DNA from 2 places in the Glutamicibacter sp. Je.9.36 genome. Region 1 is predicted to be linked to the other one. Evidence: riboswitches for the same ligand, from Rfam matches in the RefSeq annotation. Region 1 holds a riboswitch; the other holds the start of a gene.

Evidence for each region. Region 1 has a riboswitch for S-adenosylmethionine ahead of AAZQ98_RS12175 (methionine ABC transporter ATP-binding protein). Riboswitches for the same ligand answer to the same signal wherever they lie in the genome.
Region 2: another riboswitch for S-adenosylmethionine. It lies ahead of AAZQ98_RS03685 (flavin reductase family protein); the one in region 1 lies ahead of AAZQ98_RS12175 (methionine ABC transporter ATP-binding protein).

The regions. Positions count from the first base shown of each region.
Region 1 is NZ_JBCPSN010000004.1:263,464-267,423, reverse strand. Features, by position in the region: gene ggt (gamma-glutamyltransferase) at 1-605, opposite strand, end outside; gene AAZQ98_RS12180 (NAD(P)H-binding protein) at 821-1,684, opposite strand; SAM riboswitch class I at 1,969-2,058, shown strand; gene AAZQ98_RS12175 (methionine ABC transporter ATP-binding protein) at 2,145-2,948, shown strand; gene AAZQ98_RS12170 (methionine ABC transporter permease) at 2,965-3,681, shown strand; gene AAZQ98_RS12165 (MetQ/NlpA family ABC transporter substrate-binding protein) at 3,725-3,960, shown strand, end outside.
Region 2 is NZ_JBCPSN010000001.1:793,357-797,316, reverse strand. Features, by position in the region: gene AAZQ98_RS03690 (long-chain-fatty-acid--CoA ligase) at 1-1,511, opposite strand, end outside; SAM riboswitch class IV at 1,889-2,005, shown strand; gene AAZQ98_RS03685 (flavin reductase family protein) at 2,100-2,600, shown strand; gene dnaB (replicative DNA helicase) at 3,602-3,960, shown strand, end outside.

The DNA of each region.
Region 1 (3,960 bases):
GTGAACGCGGCAAACCGTTCCTTGTTGTCCAGGGTCTGCTCGCGGAACGTCTCGTCGATGACGAAGCCGCGTGAAGCGATCTGGGTCGCCGGCCGCAGAACCTGTTTCAGGTTCTGCGAACCCCAATTATCCAGTGCGCGCTGCCAGGTGGCCACTGTCCCGGGCACGCCTACGGCCACACCACTGGTGACCAGTTCCGGGGTGAAGTTATACGGCTCGCCGGTTCCAGGATCGATGAAGGCATCATGCCCAATGCCTGCCGGGGCGGTTTCGCGGCCGTCGATGGTGCTGACCTTGCCCGATTTCGCATCGTAGTGCATGAAGTATCCGCCGCCGCCAATGCCTGCGCTATAGGGTTCGGTGACGCCCAGTGCCGCTGCGGTTGCCACAGCCGCATCGACGGCGTTGCCTCCCTTGCGCAGGATTTCGATGCCGGCAGCGGTGGCCTCCGGATCGACCGACGAGACTGCGCCTCCAGTGCCGACGGCGGTCGGGTCCTTCTGGGTGTGCCGTGGTTCGGCGCTCGCCGGAAGCGCTGAGAAAGCTCCCAGGCCCAAGGCGATGGCTGCCGCGCAGGCAACTGATCTTGAACGTACTCGTGGCATGCTTTGATCTCCTCTGCAGGTGGGGATGAAGTATGCGCAAATTTACGGGAGCGGGAACTCGCCACGCGGTTGTGACACGCGGCACCATGGGTTTGCGCGGCAATTTCGGCATTGCCGCGCGAATATTCCGGGTTGTGACTCGTTAAAGCGGCGGGCAGGCACCGCGGCCTCGATCGCCGCCAGTGCCTGCCCGCTGGAACCCTAGTGCACCTGGGCTACTTGTCCAGGTTGTCCTTGATGACTTTGCCCAAGGAAGCCGGGGCGCGGCCGATCAGCTGTGCTAGCTCCCCGGAGTTCACTTCCAGTGCTCCTTCTCTAATGCGCATGTCGGTATCGACGAGGATGTGCGCGAACGGTCCGGGGACGCCGGCATCAGCGTAGATCTTTTCCAGTTGTCCGGGATCCATTTCCTGGTAGGCGATGTCCTGGCCGGCGGCAGCGCCAACCGCGCCAGCGAGCTGGGCGAGGGTGAATGGCTTGTCGCTGCCCAGCTCGTAGATCCTGCCGTTCTGGTCTTCCTTGGAAAGCAGCACGGCCGCAGCGGCATCCGCGTAGTCTGCACGGGCGGCAGCGCTGATCTTGCCGTCGCCGGCGGCACCGAGCACCGTGCCGCTGTTGAGGTAGCCCATCAGCTGGTCGGTGTAGTTCTCGATGTACCATCCATTGCGCAACAGCACGTAGTCGATGCCGGATCCGGCCAGCAGCCGTTCGGTGGCGATGTGCTCCTCGGCGAGCTTCATGCCGCCGGACAGGGCGTTGGCAATTGAGGTGTAGGCGATCAGCGAGACATCCACGTGCTTGGCCGCGTTGATGACGTTCTCATGCTGGGCAACGCGCTGGCCCACCTCGCTGGCCGAAATCAGCAGCAGCTTGTCTATGCCTTCGAGTGCGGACACGAGAGTTGGCTGGGCGTTGTAATCGGCAACGCGGGTTTCCAGGCCTTTGCCTGCCAGCGGTTCCAGCTTCTGCTCGGAGCGGCCAATTGCGACCAGATCAGCGGCATTCGCCCCGCGCGCCAGCAGCGCGTCGATGACTAGATTTCCAAGCTGTCCGGTGGCACCGGTAATTGCGATCTTCATGGGGTCCTCTCGTTGGTCTGCATTCCACTACAACCACCGTAGGCATCGCTGAATTCCCCACCCAAGATTGCTGGCACAAGCCAGCGAGAGATGGGCAGAAACTGCAAGGCTTTCGTCACAAAGAGGGGAAGTAGCGAAATGTGTCAGATTGCTACGTGGATTATTGCGTGATTTCAGCGTGGGTCCGTCCGGACTATGACTTGATGACGCCGATTGAAGTAACGTTTGCCGGCCTGCGGGCATGGACTCCAGACTTGAATTGTTCGGCTCGTACAACCGAACGCACACCATCCAGAGCGACTGAGAGATCTGGCTCAACGACGTCGCAGCAACCACCCGAGAGGGAGCGGTGCTACAGCCAGAACCGATGGAGTACTTTCACTTCGCGACGGAAAATCTGTGGAATGCAGATGATTTTCGCGAAGTGCGCTCCGCATAACCAAGCACCAAGGGAGCGATGATGATTCGTCTTGAAAACGTAACGACCGCCTTCGGCAAGGGCCAAGATCAATTCACGGCCGTCAAGGATGTCTCGCTGGAAATCCAGGCCGGAACCATCCATGGAATTATCGGATTTTCCGGTGCCGGAAAGTCAACGCTATTGCGCAATATCAATTTGCTGCAGCGTCCCACGTCGGGCCAGGTCATCGTGGATGGCGTCGAACTGACCGGGCTCAGTGAAGGAGACCTGCGAAAGCAGCGTCATGAGATCGGGATGATCTTCCAGCACTTCAACCTGCTGAACAATCGCACCGCGCAACAGAACGTCGAGCTGAATCTGAAGTTCGCTGGTGTTCCGAAAAAGCAACGCCGTGAACGTGCGCTGGAAGCGCTGTCCATTGTGGACCTCGCTGACAAGGCTGCCGCCTATCCAGGACAGCTTTCGGGCGGCCAGAAACAGCGCATCGCCATTGCCCGCGCGCTGGTCACCGAGCCCAAGGTCCTGCTGTGCGATGAGCCAACCAGTGCCGTGGATCCCAGAACGACAACGTCGGTGCTGCAATACCTCAGTGACATCAACGCCAGCCTTGGCATCACCACAGTCATCGTCACCCACGAGATGAACGTTATTAAGGCCATTGCCGACAAGGTTTCGGTCATGGAAGACGGAGCGGTAGTTGAAGAGTTCGCCCTGAGCTCGTTGCGAGAACCAGGCTTTGAACCAGTGACGCCAATCGGCCGCTACCTGATCAGTGACGAAATCACGCTTAACCGCCAGCCAAAGCAGGACCAAGCCGTCGCTGCCACCGTAGCCCGCGTATAGAGAACCTGGATTACCAATGAATTTCACGTCAGTAGTGCTAGCCACGAGCAACGGCAACGCAGCAGCTTTCAGTCTTGACCGCATCATCGAACTTGCCCCGGAAATCTGGGTCGCCATGGCGCAGACCTTTGCGATGCTGCTGGTTTCCATCCCGATCGCGATTCTCCTGGGAACCCCGCTGGGCATTTGGCTTTACTCGATGTCTCCCAACGGTTTGCGCCCACGTCCGCGACTGCACCGAATCGTTGACGGGCTGGTCAATACAATCCGTTCCTTCCCATTCCTCATCCTGCTGATCGCCATCATCCCGTTCACCCGATTCGTTGTGGGAACTACCATTGGCACCGCGGCGGTTATCGTTCCGCTGACCATCAACGCGATCCCCTATTTCGCCCGGTTCGTGGAGCAGAACATCAGCCAGCTTGGCAATGGCGTTGTCGAAGCAGCGCAGGCCATGGGCGCCACCCGGGGACAGATCATCCGTGAAGTGCTGCTGATCGAAGCCAAGCCTGCACTGCTGTCTTCCATCACCATCATGACCGTCAGCTTCATCTCGTATTCGGCCATGGCCGGACTGGTCGGCGGAGGCGGTATCGGCGACTTCGCAATCCGCTACGGCTACTACCGCTATGAAACCGGAGTCATGCTGCTAGCCATCGTGTTGATGATCCTGCTGGTGCATGCAGTTCAGTTCGTCGGAACTCGGCTATCGCGCGCCGCTGACAAGCGCTAAACACAAAACCCGCTCAACTCGCATTTCAGCAAAGGACAACACCATGGCATTCTCTCGCCGCACCTTCTTAACTTTCACCGCCGGCTCCGCCGCACTTCTCGCGCTGGCTTCTTGCGGCCTGGCAGGTGGACAGGCGGCCGGCACCGGTGACAAGACCATCAAGGTTATTGTCACCGAATCGGCCCCATCGCAGGAACCAACCAAAATCGCCCAGAAGCTGCTGGCCGAAAAGGGCTGGACTCTGGAAGCTACCTATGTCACCGACATCGTGCAGCCGAA
Region 2 (3,960 bases), on a different contig from region 1:
GTGCGCGGCACCTTGAAACCGGCAAGCTTTTCGCGGGCGAATGCAATCAGCGTTTGCGCGTCCAGGGAGGATCCGCTGGCGCGGATGACATAAGCCACCGGACGCTCGCCCCATTTCTCGTCGGCAATGCCGATGACGGCCAGATCCAGCACCTCCGGGTGCGAGGCCAGCGCCTGCTCCACCTCGATGGTGGAGATGTTCTCGCCGCCGGAAATGATGATGTCCTTGGCCCGGTCGCGCACCTGGATGTAGCCATCCGGGTGCATGACGCCCAGATCGCCGGTGTGGAACCAGCCGCCATGGAAAGCTTGGGTAGTGGCCGCTTCATCGCGGTAGTAGCCGATCATGACGTTATTGCCGCGCAGCACGATTTCGCCCATGGTCTGTCCATCCGCCGGGACATCGTTCATGTTCTCGTCAACAATGCGTGCAGACTCGGCGGTAATCATGCCAACGCCTTGGCGGGCGAGCTTCGCGGCCCGGTCCGGGCCATCGAGGGCATCCCACTCATCCTGGTACTCGCACACCGTGTACGGTCCGTATACCTCGGTGAGGCCATATACATGGACTACCTCGATACCCAGCTTCTGCAGCTTGGAGATGATTGCCGGGGACGGGGGAGCGCCTGCGGTGGTGATGCGCAGTGGCGCATCGAGCTGGTGGGCGCGGGTGGAGTCGGCGATGATGGAGCAGACGGTCGGAGCGCCGCACAAGTGGGTGGTTCCAAGATCCTCGATGGCATCCCAAACGGAATCTTCGCGCACGCCGCGCAGGCACAGGTGCGTTCCTCCCGCTGCGGTGACGGCCCATGGAGTGCACCAGCCGTTGCAGTGGAACATCGGCAGGGTCCACAAGTAGCGGGTCTTGGCCGTGAAGCCCTGGTGGTGCGCTTCGCCCAACGAGTTCAGGTAGCTGCCGCGGTGCGAGTAGAGCACGCCCTTCGGCTTGCCGGTGGTGCCCGAAGTGTAATTGAGAGTGATCGGAGCCCGCTCGTCGGCGATGGCGTAGGGAAGTCTTTCATCCGAGGCTTGTGCGATTAGCTCGTCCAAGGTGGCGTCCACGGGCACGTCCGGACGTTCTCCGGCGTACTGGTCATCGGTGATCTCGATGAGCGCCTCCAGCGTTGGGTTCTCGCGGCGCAGGGTCTTCGTGTTCTCCAGCAGCTCTGTGTCGGCAAGCATCAGCTTGGCAGCAGAATGATCAATGATGTATTGCAGCTCGTGGGCCGAGAGTCGGGTGTTCAGGGCAACGAGGACTGCGCCTGCCAGCGGTACGGCGTAATGCGCCATGAGCATTTCGGGAGTATTCGGTGCCAGCACGGCCACGCGGTCGCCCGGCTCAATGCGAGCCTTCAGCGCCTGGGCAAAGCGGTGCACCCGTGCTTCGAATTCTTCATAGGAGAAGCTGCGAGTTCCATGGATGACGGCGATCTTCTTCGGATAGGCCTCGGCTGTGCGTTCCAAGAAGCGCAGTGGGGTCAATTCTGAATGGTTGGCCTGAATCTCTACCATGGTGTGGCTATTCCTCAATCGTCATCGATGGTTACGGAGAACAATAAGCAGGAGTGTGACTCAATGCACTCCATGACCAATAGTGGCATGAACCTCAGCGTCATGCCGGGAAACCAAGTTTCATTACGGTGGGCGGTAGGGAATTCGCGCCAGGGCCCCGAGCCCAGGTGAGGCGTTAGTGTTCTGCCGAATCAAGAGCGGCGGAAGCCTGCTGCGATCATGGGGGTCGAGGCGTTCAAGAAGCGCGGCGCATGGCGAATAAAAGACTGCCCAAGGACTTCCAACGGGGCCTTGGATCGAATATTGCGTCGAATATTGCGATTTGCGAAGTGAAATGTTTGACGGCTGTTCGTCATGAGCCATATCGTTTTAAACAGAATCAAGAGCATCAGCTATAAGCCCTGGCTTGCTGATCGGCAACCCTCTCAACGGTAGTGGGGTGCTCCAGGTGAGGATTCGGTTCCACACAAAATGTGCTGGAACAAGTACCGCACACGGCGCGGAACTTCAGCCCAAGCGGCTTCGAGTAACGAGAAGCCAATGCTTGCAGGCTACTGCGCGGTGGGCAAGACCCAAAGGAATCGAGCCATGTCATTGAATCTTGAACTTGACCCGTTGACCCTGCGCAAGGTTTTCGCTCAGCATCCATCAGGGGTAGCCGCCCTCTGTGCAGAACTGGATGGCGTGAAGACCGGAATTGTCGCTTCATCGTTTACCGTGGGAGTTTCCCTCGAACCTGCACTGGTGATGTTCGCCGTGCAGAAGTCCTCGAACACTTGGCCAAAGCTGCGCGAAGCTGGCCGCATCGGCGTCTCAGTGCTGAGTGAACGCAATGATGGTGTCTGCGCTCAGATTGCGTCGAAGAATGGCGACCGGTTCCGCGGAATCGATACCTATTCCTCGGATCAGGGCGCGCTCTTCGTCAACGACTCAACGTTGTGGCTGGAGACTTCGATCTACAACGAGGTCGAAGCGGGGGATCACTGGGTAGTCCTGATGGAAGTCCACGGGCACCGCACCTCCGAGCACTCGCCACAGATCTTCCATGATTCGCGGTTCCATTCGCTGCCGATTCCTGAGCTCGTATAAGCGCTCCGCATTTTCCAAAGCTCCGGCCAGATCAAAACATCGATCTGGCCGGAGCTTTTTGAATTCCGGTTAGGCGGGTTGAGCCGTTCCCCGCAGCCCTCGACACCGGCAATGCCCAGCCGCCCCAGGCATTTGGCGATAACCTCGTCATCAAAGTATCTGTCGCGAGAAACCTTGAACTCGCCATATCCGCCACCCGCCTGGGCCGTCGAACAGAACCGCGCAGGTAGCTCATGGATCCTCGCTGCACGCTGGACCAGAGCGGCAGCGAATTGCCGGCAACCCTCGGATGGGGTTTCCGAGCCATGCAAAGGCTGCGCATCACAAATGAAATCGGCGCTTTATGGGGTCTTCACTGGCGCGCGTCGCGGACGCGAAGTGGCGAGAGTGCGCCGGCAGCCCAGTCGCTGATTCAGGTTCGCCCGCCGAGTCGTTGCACACATTAAGTTATCCACCGCCCCCGAACGCAGAAACCCTCGGCGATTGTGGACTACTGGAAGATCCGGCCTTGCTGGCGAATTTAATCCGCGATGACTTAGGGTTTTGTAAATTCAACAGTATCCACAAGGTTATCCACAAAACTGTGGACAAGACGTGGACAAATGTGTACAAAGGGTGAAAAACCCCGGGAACTGGGCGATTAAGGGTGTTGATAACCTTGGGCCGGTTGGCGTGAGCTTCAATGAATTAAGTTTCTGTCCACAGGTGTGCGAATACAAACAACCAAGTCAACAGATATTAATGATACGTAGAGTGGGGTAATCCACAGAGTTCTCCCCAGACTGTGAACAGGGAACTCCACAGGTAGAGGAGTGTTATCCACATATTCTGTGGATAATGAGGTTTACGCCTGTTAATAACAGCCCTAGTGTTGGGTTCGGGAGAGAAATATCCACAGGCGCCTGACATCCAAATGTCCGTATCGACTGACACGATGAAGCGTTGCCATGAGGCAAGGATAATTTTTCCCAGCGGGTCAATAGGGGATGGAAGTGTCTGCAATGAGTGCTGAGCCGGTTTACGAAGGACGAGATTCCGACGCAGGGCGCAAGCCGCCACAGGATATCGAGGCCGAGATGTCGGTCCTCGGTGGCATGATGCTCTCCAAGGACGCCATTGCTGACGTCGTTGAATCCATTCGCGGCACCGACTTCTACCGTCCCTCCCACGAATCGATTTACGAGGCGATTGTCGACCTCTACGGTCGTGGCGAACCAGCCGATGCGGTCACCGTAGCCGACTTGCTGACCAAGCGCGGCGAAATCTCGCGCATTGGTGGCGCCGCCTACCTTCACAATCTCATCCAGCAGGTTCCAACTGCAGCCAACGCCGGGTACTACGCAGAAATCGTGCGCGAACG